DNA from 2 places in the Microbacterium sp. NPDC089695 genome. Region 1 is predicted to be linked to the other one. Evidence: riboswitches for the same ligand, from Rfam matches in the RefSeq annotation. Region 1 holds a riboswitch; the other holds the start of a gene.

Region 1 (9,036 bases):
CGCGACGTGCGCGCCCAGGAGCGGATGCCGGGTCCGCCGAATCCACGCGCCTCCATCGCGGTCGCGAGCGAGGACCCGCGCCGGATCGCCAGCACGAACAGGGCGAAGGCCATGCCGAACGCACGCCGCACCCGCCCCTCGTCGGCGACGCCGCGCGCCCGCCGCGCCAACGAGAGGGCACGCCAGTCGTCGACGAGCAGTCCGAGCATCCGCATGCCGGCGAGCGCTCCGACCACGAACCTCGCCGGCAGTCGCAGACGCTGTGCGAGATCGTCGGCCAGATCGGTCGGATCGACCGTCACGAACAGCACGACCGCGGGGAGTCCGATCGCGAGCACGCGCACGGCCGTCGCGGCGGCGAGCGCGAGGGATCCGTCGCTCACGCGCACCACGAACCACTCGACGTACACGGTGCCGCTCGTGGCACCGTACAGCGCGATCGTGACCGCGCCGAGCGGGGCCGCGATCCACAGCACCGCTGTTCTGGTCCAGAACTCCCGCGCGCGAAGACCCGCGAGCAGGAGCAGCGGGACCTCGAGCAGCAGCGCGACCGCGGCCGACACCACGTCGATCGTGAGCACGAGCGGCAGGGCGATGAGCAGCGCCGCGGCGAGCTTGGCGAGTGCGGAGCGCGGAGCGATGGGGCCCGTGCGCTCGACGCGCGCGGTGAGCGGGTCGATCATCGTCCGACCTCGATCCGTCGGGCGTGCAGCGCGCTCAGCACCGCGTCGTCGTGACTGATCGCGACCACGGCCGTGCCGTCGTCGCGCAGCGCTGCGATCAGCGCCACGAGTTCCGCCCACGTCACGGCGTCCTGGCCGAACGTGGGTTCGTCGAGCACGAGCATCCGGGGACGCGTCGCGAGCGCCGCAGCCACTGTGAGCCGCCTCTTCTCGCCGCCCGAAAGCGTGTACGGATTGGCCTCGGCCAGGGCGCGCAGCCGCAGCCGATCGAGCAGGTCGTCGGTGCGCGCCGCGATCTCATCCGGCGGCAGGCGCAGGGCCCGGGGACCGACCGCGAGCTCCTCCCGCACGGTCTTCGCGAGCAGTTGGTGCTCGGGCGTCTGCAGCACGGTGCCGATGCGCGTGAGCAGCGCACGGGACGACCAGCGCATCGGATCGGAGCCGGCGTCTCCGGCGAGCAGGGGGTGAGCCTCGACGCGGCCGTGCTCGGCCGGGATGAGCCCCGCGAGAGTCAGCCCGAGCGTCGACTTGCCCGCGCCGTTGGGTCCCGTGACGCCGAGCACCTCGCCGGCCCGCACGTCGAGGTCGAAGGGGCCGGCGACCGCGAGCCCGCGGCGGCGACCCACCTCGAGCCCGTGCGCCGTGACCAGCTCGTCCCCGGGCGCCGACACCGGCGGCGCCGGAACGCGGGGAGGGTGCCCGGGCACCCAGACACCGGATGCCGCGAGCTCGGCGCCCCGCGCGCCCAGCACCTCATCGGGACTGCCGTCGGCGAGCACGACTGTGCCCTCGGCCTCCGCCCCGAGCACGATCACGCGGTTCACGAGCGGCAGCCAGACGTCGATGCGATGCTCGATCACGACGAGCGTCGCGCCCGTGGCGTCGAGCGCCGCGGCGACGGCATCCCGCACATCCTCGACACCACCCGGGTCGAGGTTCGCGGTCGGTTCGTCGAGCAGGATCGCCCCCGGCCTCATCGCGAGCACGCCCGCGAGGGCCAACCGCTGCTTCTGCCCGCCCGACAGCGCGGCGGTCGACCGGTCGAGCGCGACGTCGAGCTCGACGGCGTCCAACGCCTGCCGCACCCGGCTCCAGATCTCCTCGCGGGGGACGCCGAGGTTCTCGCACCCGAACGCGACGTCGTCACCGACCCGCGCGAGGATCGTCTGCGTATCGGGATCCTGCAGCACCATCCCGACCCGCCCGCGCGCCTCGGTGGGCGAGCGGCCGTCGACGAGCAGCGCCCCGAGCGTCTCGCCCTCGTCGGCCCCGCCGAGCACGCCGCCGAAGCCCTGCAGCAGAGTCGACTTGCCCGAGCCGGAGGCGCCGAGCAGCAGCACCCGCTCCCCCGGTTCGATGCGCAGGTCGATGTCGCGCACGGCCCATCGATGACGTGTCGCATAGCGCCATCCCCAGCCGTGCGCGGTGAGGGCGGCGGGAGTCGCCGGCGCGGTCACACGCGTGCGGTGACCTCGCGCCCGGCGGCGAACCGGCCGAGCGCGCCCGTCGCCGCAAGACCGCGGGCGATCAGCCACGCACCGAGGCCCGCGATGATCGCGCCCGAGACCGTCGTCGACACGATGTAGACGGTCGTGAAGAGGGTGTCGGCGCCCGCGTACCAGAGGATGCGGTCGTTGATGCCGCACGCGAGACCGGCGCCGGCGCCCGCGAGCATCACGACCGGCAGCCGCCACACCCCGTACAGGAACACGAGGAAGACCAGTTCGGCGCCGAGCCCCTGCACGAGACCGGACACGATCGTGAGCGGCCCCCACGCGTTGCCGACGAGAGCCGAGATGATCGCCGCGACGAGCTCGGTGTACAGCGCGGCGCCCGGCTTGCGGATGATCAGGGCGCCGAGGACGCCGGCGATCAGCCAGGGCCCGGCGAGCAGCCCCTGCACGCCGGGGAGCAGTGGGGTGAGGATGCTGCTGGGCACCTCGTAGCCCACATTCCACAGCAGGAAGATCAGCGCGCAGGCGACGGCGATGACACTGGCGACGACGATGTCGACGACGCGCCAGCGCCACAGCTCAGGACGGCCGAGCCCATTCGCGGGCGCGGTGACGACGGCGGATTCCGTGGTGGATCCGGACGTGGATGTGCTCATTGATAGCTCCTCCCTGCGCTGGCATGACCCAGATCAGGTTCGACGGTCGAAGCGCGATTCGCTCCCTCTCAGCCCGGCTCGCCGGACTCCCGTGGTTGTGCTGATGATCCTACCCGGGTCCGACACCCCGCGCACTCCGCTCCCACCGCCCGGAATCCGCGCCGGGATTGGGTACCGTGAGGAGGTGACCGCTCACCGATCATCCGAGGCCGCCCCGGAACCGTCGACCGCCGAGGCGACGACCGTGCTCGCACCCCAGGACGACGAGACCGCGGATGCGGGCACGGCGCCGATCGATCGGACGACAGACGAGGTCACCCCCGAGACGCGATGGGCCGAGGCCGGCTCCGGCGGGACGGCACTGACCTGGGTCGATCCGATCGAGGTTGCGCAGCACACGTCGACGGGCCCACTGACCCTCGACGCTGACCCCGAGGTCGCGGGCACACTGCTCCGTGGAGCCCGACTGCGCGCGCGTGCGGCGAGTCCCGGCATCCTGGTGCCGATCGGCGCCCTCGTGGGACTGCTCGCCACCTACGCGGGCGCGACCCTGCTCTGGCCGCTGCATGAACTGCCCCCCACGGTGCAGGCCGCCGAGTTCACTCCGACGGCGGCGACGCCTGCCGAGATCATCTGGCCCGTGCAGGGCAGCGCCGCGGTCGGCATCGGCGGACTCGGCACCACGGCGTCGTCTCTCGATCCCGCCGTGATCGCCAGCGTCACCAAGGTCGTGTCGAGCCTCATGGTGCTGGAGCGCATGCCGCTCGCCCTCGGGGAGCAGGGACCGGAGTTCGCGTTCACACGCGCGGACAACCGCGACTACTGGGAGTACCGACGCTCGGATCAGTCGGCGCTCGACGTGCCGGTCGGCGGCACGCTCACGGAGTACCAGCTGCTGCAGGGCACGCTGATGGGCTCGGCCAACAACTACATCGACCGCCTGTCGCGCGAGATCTGGGGGTCGGATGCGGCGTTCGCCTCGGCGGCCACGGTGTGGCTGCGCGATCGCGGGCTCGACGGGATCACGATCGCGACGCCGTCAGGATTCGATGAGCGCAACACGGCGACCCCCGAGTCGTTGATCGCGCTCGCCGAGCGGGCGATGCAGAACCCGGTGTTCGCGAGCATCGTCAGCACGCCGTCGGTCGACCTGCCCGGCGCGGGGACGGTGATCAACACGAACGGCATGCTGGCCGACGCTGGCGTCGTCGGCGTCAAGACCGGCACGCTCGGCGACAGCTGGAACCTGCTGACGGCCAAGGACATCATGGTCGACGACACCACCGTGCGGATGTACGCGGCGGTGCTCGGCCAGGTCGACGACGAGCAGCGTCTCGCCGAGACGAGGGCGCTGTTCGCACAGGTCGAGGCCGCCCTCACCGCGACGCAGCCTGCGGTGGCGGAGGATGCCGTGATCGGCAGCGTCACGACGCTGTGGGGCGCCTCGGTCGACGTCGTCGCGGCATCCGATGCCGACATCATCCTGTGGAACGGCACGGGTGCGCAGGCGGTGCCGACGTTCGACCTCGGCGATCGGCGTGACGGCGGCGACGAGGTGGGCTCGCTGCTCGTGTCGGGTCCGCTCAACTCGGTCGTGACGCCTCTCGCTCTCGCGGACGACATCGATGGGCCGAGTCCGTGGTGGCGTCTCACGCACCCGCTCGAGCTGTTCGGTCTCACCGACGCACAGCGCTGACGCGCCCGTCGGCGCGATCGGCCGGCTCGACCTGCCCCCTGTCGTGTGAACCTCGCGTGCATCGCGACGCCGACCGTCGACAGGATGACCCGCACGTAGACGAGACGCAGGAGAGCGCCGCGCCCCTCGACGGGGACACGGCGCTCTCGTGGACGGGCCTCAGGCCTGCGACTCTCCGTCGGGACGTTCGACGACCCGCTGGGCGGCCGCCGCCTCTGCCGTGGGCATCTGCGCACCCACGGATGCTCCGACCTGCGCCGCAGCGACCTCGTCGGCCTCTCCGCTGACCACGACCGGAGTGGTGCCGGTGAGCGCCTCTTCCGCATCGATGTCGGTGGCCGCCTGTTCGAACTGCGACTGGTAGAGACGCCAGTACGCGCCCTGGGCGGCGATGAGCTCGTCGTGCGTGCCCTTCTCGACGATGTCGCCGTGCTCCATGACGAGGATGAGATCGGCGTCGCGGATCGTCGACAGACGGTGCGCGATCACGAACGACGTGCGTCCCTGCCGCAGCGCGGCCATCGCGTGCTGCAGCAGCAGCTCGGTGCGCGTGTCGACGGCCGAGGTCGCCTCGTCGAGGATGAGGATCGACGGCTGCGCCACGAATGCACGGGCGATCGTGATCAGCTGCCGCTCGCCGGCCGACACGTTCGAGGCGTCCTCATCGAGCACGGTGTCGTAGCCGTCGGGGAGCGCACGCACGAAGCGGTCGACGTAAGTCGCCTTGGCGGCGTCGAGCACCTCGTCGTCGGTCGCATCGGAGCGGCCGTACCGGATGTTCTCCCGGATGCTGCCGGCGAAGAGCCACGGATCCTGGAGCACCATTCCGGTGCGGGAACGCAGATCGTCCCGCGTGACCTGGGAGATGTTCTGCCCGTCGAGCGTGATGCGCCCTCCGCTGAGCTCGTAGAACCGCATGATGAGGTTGACCAGCGTGGTCTTCCCCGCCCCGGTGGGTCCGACGATAGCGACGGTCTGCCCCGGCTCGACCCGGAACGACAGATCGGTGATGAGCGGCCGTTCCGGCGTGTAGGAGAACTCGACGTTCTCGAACTCGATCACGCCCTTGCCCTCCGTGAACCGCGGGGCGTCGCTCGCATCCGCCTGCTGCTCATCCGCGTCGAGCAGCTCGAACACGCGTTCGGCCGAGGCGGTTCCCGATTGCACGACCGCGGCCATGCCGCCGAGTTCCGACAGCGGCTGCGTGAACTGCTGCGAGTACTGGATGAACGCCTGCACGTCACCGATGCGGATCTGCCCGCTCGCCACCATCAGTCCGCCGAGCACGGCGATGCCGACGTACGTGAGGCTCCCGACGAAGGTCATCGCGGGCATGATGATGCCCGACAGGAACTGCGCCTTGAAGCTCGCCTGGAAGAGCTCCTCGTTCTCGTCGCGGAACTTCTGCAGCGCGTCCTGCTCGCGGCCGAAGACCTTGACGAGCGCGTGCCCGGAGAACGACTCCTCGACACGGGCGTTGAGGCGGCCGACCTTGCGCCACTGCGTGCCGAAGGCCTTCTGCGACCGCGGTCCGATCACACCGAAGATCACTCCCATGAGAGGCAGTGCGACGAGTGCGACGAGCGCGAGCTGCCAGGAGATCGAGAACATCAGCACCAGCACGCCGACCACGGTGAGCACGGCGGTGAGCGCGCCCGACAGCGACTGCTGCATGGTCTGCGTGATGTTGTCGATGTCGTTCGTCACCCGCGAGATGAGGTCTCCGCGCTGGACCTTGTCGAAGTACGACAGGGGCAGGCGGTTGATCTTCGCCTCGACGCGCTCGCGCAGGCGCCACATGGTGCGGACCATGATCACGTTGATCACGTAACCCTGCACCCAGCTCAGGAAGGCCGCGACGATGTAGATCGCCAGCACCGCGGCGATGATCCACCGCAGCGCGTCGAAGTCGATGCCCGCCCCGACCTGGAAGTCGTGGAGCGCAGCGACCTGGTTCGCGTAGTCGTCCTGCCCGAACGCACGCAGCTGTTCGACGACCTCGGCCTGCGATGTCCCGTCCGGGAAACCGGGGAAGTCCCCCTGCGGTTGCGCGAGCTGGTTCGACAGGAACCCGGTGTAGATGAGGTTCGTCGCCTCGGCCAGCACCTTGGGTGCGGCGACCGTGAGCACGACGCCGATCGCCCCCAGCACCGACACGAAGACGAACCACACGGCAGACGGCTTGAGCAGCCCGATCATGCGGCTGAAGCTCTTGCCGAAGTTGTCGGCCTTTCCGGGTGCGACGCTGTCCCAGCCGCCGCCGTCCTGGCGCGCCTTCTCGGCGAGCTCGGCCTCGTACTTCTCCTCGTCGGTCAGCTCCTGCTCGACGACGGGCGCGGCCGGCGCGCCACCGCGCTGACGGCGCGTCCTCTGCGGCTTCTGATCGCTCATGCGTCCACCCCCAGCTGCGACTCGACGATCTCCCGATAGGTGTCGCTCGTCTCCAGCAGTTCTTCGTGCGTGCCGACGTCCACCATGGTTCCTCCCTCGAGGACCACGATGCGATCGGCGTCTGTGATGGTCGAGACGCGCTGCGCGACCACGATCTTCGTGACGTGGGGCAGCTCGCGCCACAACGCCTGCCGCAGCCTCGCGTCGGTCGTCAGGTCGAGCGCCGAGAACGAGTCGTCGAACACGAGGATCTGCGGCTGCCGCACGATCGCTCGTGCGATCGCGAGACGCTGCCGCTGACCTCCCGACACGTTCGTGCCGCCCTGGGCGATGCGGGACTCGAGGCCGTCGGGCATCTCCTCGACGAAGTCGCGCCCCTGAGCGATCTCGAGCGCATGCCAGAGCTCCTCGTCGGTCGCGTCCTCACGGCCGTACCGGAGGTTCGATGCGACGGTGCCGGTGAACAGGAAGGGGCGCTGCGGTACGAGACCGATCGACGCCCACAGCGACTCGACGTCGGCCTCTCGCACATCCGTGCCCCCGACGAGCACGGCACCGGCCGACACGTCGAAGAGTCGGGGGATCAGGGAGACGAGCGTGGTCTTGCCCGCTCCTGTCGAGCCCACGATCGCCACGGTCTCGCCGGGCCTCGCACCGAAGCTGATGCCCGAGAGCACGGGTGCGTCGGCGCCGGGGTAGGTGAAGGAGACGTCGTCGAACGACACGGCGCCGGCATCCGGGAACGTCGTGACACCCGCGTCGGGCCGCGTCATGCTCGACTCCGTCTCGAGCACCTCGCCGATGCGCTCGGCAGAGACCGCGGCGCGCGGGATCATGATCGCCATGAAGCTGGCCATGATCACACCGCCCATGATCTGACCGATGTACTGCATGAAGGCGAAGATCGTGCCGACCTGCGCCGTGCCCGTGTTGACCTCGATGCCGCCGAACCAGATCACCGCGACCACCGTCACGTTGAGGATGAGCATGAACAGCGGGAACAGCAGCACGAACAGCGATCCGACGCGGCGGCCGACGACCATGATGTCGGTGTTCGCCTCGCGGAAGCGGCCCTCTTCGATGCGCTCGCGCACGAACGCGCGCACGACGCGCACACCCGTGAGCTGCTCGCGCATGACCCGGTTCACCGCGTCGAGCTTGCCCTGGTAGCTGCGGAACAGCGGGACCATGCGACTCACCACGAGACCGGCCACGATCAGGAGCAGCGGCACCGAGACGGCGATGAGCCAGCTCAGTCCGACGTTGGTCTGGATGGCGAAGATGATGCCGCCGATCGCGAGCAGCGGCGCCGTGACGAGCATCGTCGCGCCCATCATCGCCAGCATCTGCACCTGCTGCACATCGTTGGTGTTGCGCGTGATCAGCGAGCCGGCGCCGAACTGCGACACCTCGCGCTCGGAGAAGCCGCTCACCTTTCCGAACACGTCGGAGCGGATGTCGCGACCGGCGCCCATGGCCGCTCGGGCCGCGAAGTAGGTCGCGATGATGGACGCGATGATCTGCCCGAGCGACACCGCGAGCATGAACAGGCCGGTGCGCCAGATGTAGGCGGTGTCGGAGAGCGCGACGCCCTTGTTGATGATGTCTTCGTTCAGACGCGGCAGGTACAGGGTGGCCAGAGCGCTCGCGAACTGGAACACCAGGACGACGAGCAGCAACCACTTATAGCGGGACAGATAACGGAGAAGGATTTTTCCCAGCACAGGCGGACTTTCTAGGAAGGATTACGCGGCGGATCTCCCGGCGGGCGGAGGCGGGCCGACGATCGCGCACATGCAAGAGTGCCACGAACCTCGGACATTCGTATCCCCCTATGGGAGGACCTTCGCTCACAGCGAACCGGACCGCGCCGGGTGCACGGGTATCTGCACCGAGGCGAAGAACGCGTATACGCCTCAGAACAGCGCGCGCTCCGGGACGAACGCGCGCGCCGGCGCGCCCGCATCCGCATCGAGCCCGTCGATCGTGGCGGGCGTCCAGTGCGGATCGCGGTCCTTGTCGACGAGCTGCGCGCGGATGCCCTCCACGAGATCGGGGTGCTCGCGCACGAACCACATCACGCGGCGGTACTCGCCCTCCAGCGCGGCGCGGAGTCCCGGCATCCCCCTGGCCTCGCGCACCGCGTCGAGCGTGAC
Region 2 (9,036 bases), on a different contig from region 1:
CGGCCATCTCCTCGAGACCCGACTGCGCGTAGGTGCGCCAGACGATCGCGGCGACCTGGCGCTCGAGCACGCGGGCCGTGTCTGAGGGCGTCTCCTTGCCGCCGAGCTGGCTGTTCGCGGTCGAGATGATGAGCGGCGAACCGCCGAGGTCGGCGATGCCGACCGCGAACGACACCCGGGTGCGGGTCGACGACTTGTCGAAGATCACCGCCACGGTCTGCGGACCGGCGAGGGCCTTGTTCGCCCAGCGGTCCTTCTTGAGCTCGAGCGCGAGATCGAGGATCTCGGACTGCTCGGCGGGCGTGAGGTCGTCGTCGCGCAGCAGGTGGCGGGTCACAGGGCGGCCTTTCCGGAGGAGGTGAGGGATGCCGAGACGTCGGCGAGCGCGGCGGTGAAAAGGTCGCGGAACTCGACGATCTCAGCGTCGCCGATCGTGAGCGCGGGGGCGATGCGCACGGTCGCGGGGTTCGCGGCGTTGATGATCAGGCCGCGCTCCTGCGCGGCGGCGACCACGTCGTTCGCGACGGGGGCCGACAGGCCGACCCCGATGAGCAGACCGCGCCCGCGGACGCCGTCGATGAGCGGAGAGTCGATGCCGAGGATCACCTCGCGCAGTTCCTCACCGCGTCGCGCCGCGTTCTCGACGAGACCCGCGCGCTCGATCTCGGCGAGCACGGCGTCGGCCACGGCCGTCGCGAGCGGGTTGCCGCCGAACGTCGATCCGTGGGAACCGGGAGTGAACAGCGCGCTGGCCGCCCCGTAGGTGACGAGGGCACCGATCGGGAAGCCGCCGCCGATGCCCTTCGCGAGCGTGATGGCGTCGGGCGTGATGCCCTCGTGGCTGAACCCGAACCAGGCGCCAGTGCGACCGGCGCCGGTCTGGATCTCGTCGACGATCAGCAGCGCACCGTGCGCCAGGGTGAGCGAGCGGGCCGCCGCGAGGTAGCCCTCCGGCAGCTCCACGACGCCGGCCTCGCCCTGGATGGGCTCGACGATCACGGCGGCGACGCGATCGTCGATCGCCGCCTCGAGCGCCTCGTTCGTCGCGGGGATGTGCTCGACGCCGCCCGGCATGGGCTCGAAGGGCGCGCGCATCGCCTCCTTGGCGGTGAGCGCGAGCGACCCCATCGTGCGGCCGTGGAAGCCGTTCTGCAGGGCCAGGATGCGAGGCTTCGCGCTGCCGCCGTGCAGACGGGCGAGCTTGAACGCGGCCTCGTTCGCCTCGGCTCCGGAGTTCGAGAAGAACACGCGTCCGTCGATCCCGGCGCCGGCGAGGCGCTTGAGACGCGCGGCGAGAGCGAGCTGCGACGGCGTCGCGAAGTAGTTCGAGACGTGCGCGAGCGTCGCGGCCTGCCGCGACACCGCATCGACGAACACCGGGTGCGCGTGCCCGAGCGAGGTCACGGCGATGCCGGCGAGGAAGTCGAGGTGGCGTCGACCCTCGGAGTCCCAGAGGTACGATCCCTCGCCGCGGGTCAGCATCGCGAGGCGCGGCCCCGCGTTGAGGACCAGATCTGCGGCCGCGTCATCCTGCCAGGTGCTCATGCGTTCGTCCCTGCGCTTCCCACTACTACTTCCGTTCCGATTCCCTTGCTGGTGAAGAGCTCGACGAGCACCGAGTGCGGCACCCGTCCGTCGATGATCGCGGCAGCGTCGACGCCGCCCTCGACCGCGTCCAGGCACGCCCGCATCTTCGGGATCATGCCGGATTCGAGAGTCGGGAGCATCTCGACGAGCGCCTCCGACGTGAGGTGCGACACGAGCGAGTCGCGATTCGGCCAGTCCGCGTAGAGGCCCGGCACATCGGTGAGGATCACGAGCTTGCGTGCCTTCAGGGCGACCGCGAGGGCCGCCGCCGCGGCATCCGCGTTCACGTTGAGCGACTGCCCCGGATGATCGAGGTCGGGCGCGATGCTCGACACGACAGGCACACGCCCCGCGGCGAGGTGGTCGAGCACGGGGGTCGGGTCGACCTCCACGACATCGCCCACGCGTCCGAGGTCGATCTCCTCGCCGTCGATGACGACGCCGCGACGGCGCCCGCCGAACAGTCCGGCGTCCTCGCCGCTCAGGCCGGTGGCGATCGGGCCGTGGGAGTTGATCTTCGACACGAGCTGCGGGTTGACCTGGCCGGTGAGCACCATGCGCACGACGCTGATCGCCTCGGTGTTCGTGACCCGGTAGCCGCCCTTGAACTCGCTCGGGATCTCGAGGCGGTCGAGCATGTTCGAGATCTGCGGGCCGCCGCCGTGCACGACGACGGGCTGCACGCCCACATATCGCAGGTAGGCGATGTCCTGCGCGAACGCCTCCTGGAGCTCGTCCGAGACCATGGCGTTGCCGCCGTACTTGACGACGACGATCTGGTCGCGGAACTTCTTGAGCCACGGCAGCGACTCGATGAGCGTCGAGGCCTTGACGGCGGCGACGTCCGGCGTGGTGTCCTGGATGTCGGTCATGAGGCGTAGGCGCTGTTCTCGTGCACGTAGTCGTGGGTGAGATCGTTCGTGAGGATCGTCGCCGTGGCCTCGCCCACCTTGAGGTCGATCACGAGGTGCGTGGCGCGCGGCGTGAGGTCGACCTCCTCGCGCGGACGGTCGGGGCCTCCCTCGCTGCACACCCGGACGCCGTTCATCCACACGTCGACGTCGTACGGGTCGAACTGCGCGGCCGTGGTCCCGATCGCGGCGAGCACGCGCCCCCAGTTCGGGTCGTTACCGAAGATCGCGGCCTTGAAGAGGTTGTTCCGCGCGACCGAGCGACCGACGTCGACGGCGTCGGACTCGGATGCCGCGTGCGTGACCTCGATCGTGATGTCGTGGCTCGCGCCTTCGGCGTCGCCCTGCAGCTTGACCGCGAGCTCCTGGGAGAGCTCGCGCAGCGCGTCGGAGAAGTCCTCGAGCGAGGGAGCGATGCCGGAGGCTCCGTTCGCGAGCAGGGTCACCTGGTCGTTGGTCGACATGCAGCCGTCGGAGTCGAGGCGGTCGAACGTGGTGCCGGTGGCGGCGCGGAGCGCGGCATCCGCCTCGAGCGGCTCGAGCACGGCATCCGTCGTGATGACGACCAGCATGGTCGCGAGCCCGGGTGCGAGCATGCCCGCGCCCTTGGCCATCCCGCCGATCGTCCAGCCGTCGCGGGTGACGACAGCCGTCTTCGAGACGCTGTCGGTGGTCATGATGGCCTCGGCGGCGAGCTGTCCGCCGTCCGCCGACAGCTCGGCGATGGCCTGCTCGGTGCCCGCGAGCACCTTGCCACGGAACACCTCGTCGCCGACGCCGATGAGACCCGTCGAGCACACGAGCACATCGCCCGCGCCGATGCCGAGCAGCTCGGCGGCCTTCTCGGCCGTCTGATGGGTGGTCTGGAAGCCGAAGCTCCCGGTGAAGCAGTTCGCCCCGCCGGAGTTCAGCACGATCGCCTCGACCACGCGGTCAGCGACCGCCTGCTGCGACCAGATGATCGGGTTGGCCTTGGCTCGGTTGCTCGTGAACACCGCGGCGCCGACCTTGCGCGGACCACGGTTGACGACGACGGCGACATCGGGCTTGCCGGTCGACTTGAGACCGGCGGCGACCCCTGCCGCCTCGAATCCTGCGGGGGCGGTGACGCTCACGGCGCGACTCCGTTCACTGAGAGGGCGCGGTCCTCGGGGAGGCCCAGCGCGAGGTTCATGGACTGGACGGCCGCACCCGCGGTGCCCTTGACGAGATTGTCGACCGCGGTCACGACCGTGACCCGGTCGGCTGCGCGATCGATCGCGAGGCCCATCAGCGCGGTGTTGGCGCCGAGCACATCGGCGGTGCGCGGGAACTCCCCCGCGGGCAGCAGCTGCACGAAGGTCTCATCGCCGTACGCGGACTCCCACGCGGCGCGGATCTCCGCATCGCTCACACCGTCGACGATCGGCGCGGTCGAGGTCGCGAGGATGCCCCGCGCCATCGGCACGATCACGGGAGTGAACGAGATGCGGATGCCCTGGTCGGTCGCCTCGCGACCGGATGCCGCGGCGAGCGCCTGACGGATCTCGGGGATATGCCGGTGCGTGCCGCCGACCGCGTAGGGGTTGGCGGTACCGAGGATCTCGCTGCCGAGCAGGTTCGTCTTGAGGCTCTTCCCCGCCCCGGACGGACCCACCGCGAGCACCGTGACGATGTCGCCGGGGTCTATCACTCCTGCGGCGACGCCGGGCGCGAGGCTCAGGCTCACGGTCGAGGCGTTGCATCCGGGGGCGGCGATGCGCGTGGCGGTGCGCAGGGCGTCGCGCTGCTTGGACTCCCCGACGAGCAGCTCGGGCACGCCGTACGCCCACGGCTCGTGGAAGGCGCCGCCGTAGAACGCGTCCCACGCGTCCGGTGCGGTGAGGCGGTGGTCTGCTCCCGCGTCGATCACGAGAGGGGTATCGCCCAGAGCATCCGTGTACTGGCCCGACTGGCCGTGCGGCAGCGCGAGGAACACGATGTCGTGGCCCGCCAGGATCTCGGGGGTCGTGTCCTGCAGTGTGAGGTGCGCCAGCGAGCGCAGGTGCGGCTGGTGCTGGACGAGCGGCTGGCCGGCGTTCGAGTGCGCCGTGACGGTGCGGATCTCGATGTCGGGATGCGCTGCGAGAAGGCGTAGGATCTCGCCGCCCGCATAGCCGGATGCGCCGGAGACGGCGACGGAATACGTCATGGTTCTACCTTAACGGTCGGACCCCGCGCGGAAACGGGGTGCAGTGTCGGGGGCCGAGGCGGCGACACCGGCGACAGGCCGCCGTGGAGGCAGGCGCGAGCGCGGGGTCGCCTAGAGTCGGCGGCCGCCGCGGCGTCGGCGCACGACGATGACGCTCGGAGCGAGCGTCAGGGTGGCGGAGACGGCCGAAGGCATGCCGCGACGATAGCGCGCGCCGCGCGGCGCGCGCAAATCAGCGGCGTCATGCTGCGCCGAGCGGCGCCGCGAAGAAGGCGAGCTCGTGGGCGCTCGAGGTCTCGAAGGCACGGAGCATGCGCGCGCGACCTGAGGCATCCGCGGCGGCCGCCGCGCGCATGGTGTACTCGACGGCCCGCTCCGTCGCCTCCTCGAACGCAGGGTCGGCGTAGGTGGCGAGCCAGTCGGCATAGGGATGCTCGGGGTCGAGCGCGGCGGCATCGAGCTCTCCCGCGTGCAGTCGGCGACCGAGATCCGCGTACAGCCAGAAGCAGGGCAGCACGGCCGCCACGAGTTCGGCGTGGTCGCCGCCGAACGCGACCGAACGCAGATGGTCGAGGTACGCCGTGGTCGCGGGCGCCGGGTCGGCGGCGAAGATCACGTCGTCCGTCCGCCGCTGCGGGGTCAGCCACGAGGCGTGCAGGTCGAGCTCGCCGACGATCGCGCCGCGGGCGGAATCGGCCCAGAACGCCTGCTCGCCCGATGTCGGGGCGCGCCGCGAGGCCTCCGCGAGCACACGCGCGTACTCGCGCAGATACAGAGCGTCCTGCTGCAGGTAGAACAGGAACGGTTCGCGATCGAGAGTCCCTGCGGCGAGCGCACGGATGAACGGCAGGCCGTCGATGCCCGCGCGGAGCGACGCGATGCCCTCCCACCAGTCGTGGCGGAGCTCCTCGGGGGACGGACGCGACACTCCTCCGCTCTCCCACAGCGCCGAGAAGTGATTCACGGGACCGCGCCCACGACCGACGTGCAGCGCAGCACCCGTGCGCAGGGAACCCCGCAGCCACTTGCGGGCCGACGACACCGCGTCGACCGGTCCCTCACCGCGCGCCAGACGTGTCGCGAGGGCGGCGGAGAGCGAGCATCCCGTGCCGTGGGTGTTCTCGGTGGCGATCCGCGTTCCCCGGAACTCACGAAGAGCGCCTCTGCTCGCGTCGACGAGCGCGTCGGGCACGTCGTCACCGGGAAGGTGTCCGCCCTTGACGAGCACGGCGGCGCCGATCCGCCGCGACAGGTCCTGCGCTGCGGCGAGCGCGTCGTCCCAGCCGTCGACCGCGCGGCCCGCGAGCACCGCGAGCTCCGGGAGGTTCGGCGTCACCACGTCTGCGCGTGCGAGCAGGTCCGCCAGGGCCGATTCCGCGTCCGCGTCGAGCAGTCGGTCTCCGCTCGTCGCCACCATGACCGGGTCGAGCACCACGATCGGCGGATGCATCCGGTCGAGCCAGTCGGCCACGACGCGGATGACGTCGGCATCCGCCAGCATCCCGATCTTCACGGCGTCGACGACGATGTCCGCCGAGATCGCGTCGAGCTGGGCGCGCAGGAACTCTGCGGGCGGCACGTGCACTCCGCGCACCCCCTGCGTGTTCTGCGCGGTGAGCGCGGTGATCGCCGCCATGCCGTAGCCGCCGTTCGCGGCGATCGACTTGAGATCGGCCTGGATGCCCGCACCGCCCGACGGGTCGCTGCCGGCGATGCTGAGCACCCGCGGGATCCCGGCACGGCGCCACTGCGCGAACAACGCCGCCGCGGCGGATGCCGGATCGGGAGCCGAGCACAGCGCGGAGACGACCGCGACGCCGGCGGCACCCGCGCGACGCAGCGCTGCGACGTCGTCGATCGAGACTCCGCCGATCGCGACGCACGGCAACGGGCTCGCGGCGACGAAGGCACGGAAGCCCGCGACACCCAGTGCCGGCGGGTGGTCGGGCTTGGTGCTCGTGGGATGGATGACGCCCACCCCGAGGTAGTCGACGGTCCCGATCGGCAGCGAACGGACCGCGTCGAGATGCTCGGGCGTGTTCGCCGTGAGGCCGATCAGCGCGTCCGGGCCGAGGAGCTCGCGGGCCCGGAGCACCGACGCATCGCCCTGGCCGAGGTGCACCCCGTCGACGCGCGCACCGAGAGACCGCGCCGCGAGCGCCGCATCGAGTCGGTCGTTCACCACGAGAAGTGCGCGCCCCGCGATCGCCTCGGACAGCGCGACGAGCTGCGCGGCGACCTCGGCATCCGTCGCGCACTTGTCGCGCAGCTGCACGATCCGCACGCCTCCGTCGACGGCCCGCCGCACGGTCTCGATCACCCCGCGGTCGCCGCACAGATCCGGGTCGGTCACGAGGTACAGCGACAGGTCGGCGATCACAGCGCGACCTCCTCGACCCGGGCCTCGGCCACCACGTCGTCGGGTGTCACAGCGGCGAGGGCGTCGAGGAGCGCGACCGCGAAGCTCCCCGGCCCCGAGGACTCCCTGGCCGCGCGCTCCGCGGCGACCGTGTAGACGAGGGATGCCGCGGCCGTGGCCGTGAGCGCGTCCTCGTCGGTCGCCCAGGCCGCACCGAGGAACGCGGCCATGAGCGCGCCGAGAGCGCACCCGCCGCCCGTGACGCGAGTGAGCAGCTCCGTACCGTTCGCGATGCGCAGCACCCGCTCGCCGTCGGTGAGGAGATCGACGGGACCGGAGACGGCGATCACCGATCCGGAGCGTCGCGCGAGCGCGATCGCGGTCTCGGCGGCGGCATCCGTCGTGTCCGTCGCATCCGTCCCCCGACCTCCCCCGCTCTCTCCGGCCAGCGCGAGGATCTCGGAGGCGTTGCCGCGCACGGCGGTCGGACCGCTCTCGAGGAGCTCACGCGCGAGCGCGGTGCGGACCGGCAGGACTCCGATCGCGACCGGATCGAGCACCCACGGCGTCTCCTCGACACCGGCGGATGCGACCGCCTCCCGCATCGCGGCCCGCTGTTCGGGCGTCGGAGTTCCGAGGTTGACGAGCAGCCCGGAGGCGACTCCCGCGAACATGCCGGACTCGCCGACGATGTCGACCATCGCCGGCGCGGCACCCACGGCGAGCAGGGCGTTCGCCGTGAACCCGGTCACCACAGAGTTCGTGATGCAGTGGGTCAGAGGCGGGGCCTCACGGAGCGCGGACAGCAGCTCAGCGGCCGAGACGGCCAGGGTCGAGACGGATGGCGGACGCAGACGATCGCTCATTGCGACATCCCTTCGCTAGTACGAACTAGATCAGGTTCGACGGGTCTGTTCTCAGCCGCGGATGCGGCACCCCGTGTCACTCGCTCGCAGTCTAGCGATGCGCCGCCGGTCGTCCCGGTGAGCGCCCTGCGCGTGTCAGCCGAGCCGCGCCAGCAGCTCGAGTTCGTCGGCGCGCGTGAGTCCCGCACGGCGCGGACGCTCCACCCCGCGCTCGTTCTCGTCGGCGACGACGCGCGCGATCGTCTCGTCCAGGTCTCGCAGCTCGCCCCCGCCGGCGCGGTAGCGCGCGTTCGAACGGGTCATGAACCCGGTCATCTCCGCGGGGAGCCACAGGGGCAGCGAGCGGTCGCCCATCCAGTACTCCACGTCGTGCGCGCGCAGCCAGTCGTCGTCGGCGGCGCGGGTGTCGCCGCGATGCGCAGCCACCGTCCTCATCCGCTCGATGACTTCGCCCAACGGATGCCGGTCGCCGATAGCGTTCACCACGCCCGTCGCACCCGTCGACACGATGAAGTCGGCGAGGTCGTCGACGTCGATCACCTGCGTCGTACGCCCACGGGTGTCGGGCAGCAGCACCGTGCCGTCGCCGTCGCGCAGGAACGCCGCGGCCCAGTATCCGAACCGGTCGCTGGGGTCGCCGTCGCCGACGATCAGGCCGGGACGCACGATGAGCACGCGATCGCCGAGCGTCGCCACGGCCTCCTCGGCCGCGACCTTCTCGGCGCCGTATTCGTACTCGGCCCCGGGCTGTGCGGCGGCGTGCAGCGGCGCGCTCTCGTCGGCGTCGGCCGTCGCATCGTCGGCGTAGACCGACATCGACGACACGTACGTCCACCGGCCGGCGCGAGAGCCGAGGGCAGCGACCGCCGTGCGGACGTGATCGGCGCGTGATGACACGTCGACCACGTGGTCCCAGTCACGTCGCGCCACGATGTCGAACGCGGCAGGGTCGTCGCGGTCGCCGATCACGAGCGTCACGCCCTCGGGTGCGGGTCGCCCTCCGCGGGCGAGGCACGTGACCGTCGCTCCCGAGAGCAGCCACCGTCGCGCGATGCGCCCAGAGAGCCAGCCCGTTCCGCCCAGGATCAGCACATCCGTCATGAGGCCATGTCACCAGCATCCGCCCGCGAACGGAAGGGGCCT

What was found. A riboswitch is a leader RNA that binds a small molecule or an ion and turns the genes downstream of it on or off. The one in region 1 is predicted to bind thiamine pyrophosphate.
Region 2: another riboswitch for thiamine pyrophosphate. It lies ahead of thiM (hydroxyethylthiazole kinase); the one in region 1 lies ahead of ACIPYT_RS02665 (ECF transporter S component).

Annotation. Positions count from the first base shown of each region.
Region 1 covers NZ_JBIVHG010000001.1:527,620-536,655, forward strand. The annotation lists gene ACIPYT_RS02655 (energy-coupling factor transporter transmembrane component T family protein) at 1-683, opposite strand, end outside; gene ACIPYT_RS02660 (ABC transporter ATP-binding protein) at 680-2,140, opposite strand; gene ACIPYT_RS02665 (ECF transporter S component) at 2,137-2,793, opposite strand; TPP riboswitch at 2,787-2,896, opposite strand; gene ACIPYT_RS02670 (D-alanyl-D-alanine carboxypeptidase family protein) at 2,978-4,489, shown strand; gene ACIPYT_RS02675 (ABC transporter ATP-binding protein) at 4,649-6,880, opposite strand; gene ACIPYT_RS02680 (ABC transporter ATP-binding protein) at 6,877-8,604, opposite strand; gene ACIPYT_RS02685 (enoyl-CoA hydratase/isomerase family protein) at 8,797-9,036, opposite strand, start outside.
Region 2 covers NZ_JBIVHG010000003.1:8,211-17,246, forward strand. The annotation lists gene argF (ornithine carbamoyltransferase) at 1-337, opposite strand, end outside; gene ACIPYT_RS14605 (acetylornithine transaminase) at 334-1,545, opposite strand; gene argB (acetylglutamate kinase) at 1,542-2,459, opposite strand; gene argJ (bifunctional glutamate N-acetyltransferase/amino-acid acetyltransferase ArgJ) at 2,456-3,613, opposite strand; gene argC (N-acetyl-gamma-glutamyl-phosphate reductase) at 3,610-4,668, opposite strand; gene ACIPYT_RS14625 (bifunctional hydroxymethylpyrimidine kinase/phosphomethylpyrimidine kinase) at 4,910-7,048, opposite strand; gene thiM (hydroxyethylthiazole kinase) at 7,045-7,893, opposite strand; TPP riboswitch at 7,884-7,977, opposite strand; gene ACIPYT_RS14635 (NAD-dependent epimerase/dehydratase family protein) at 8,029-8,994, opposite strand.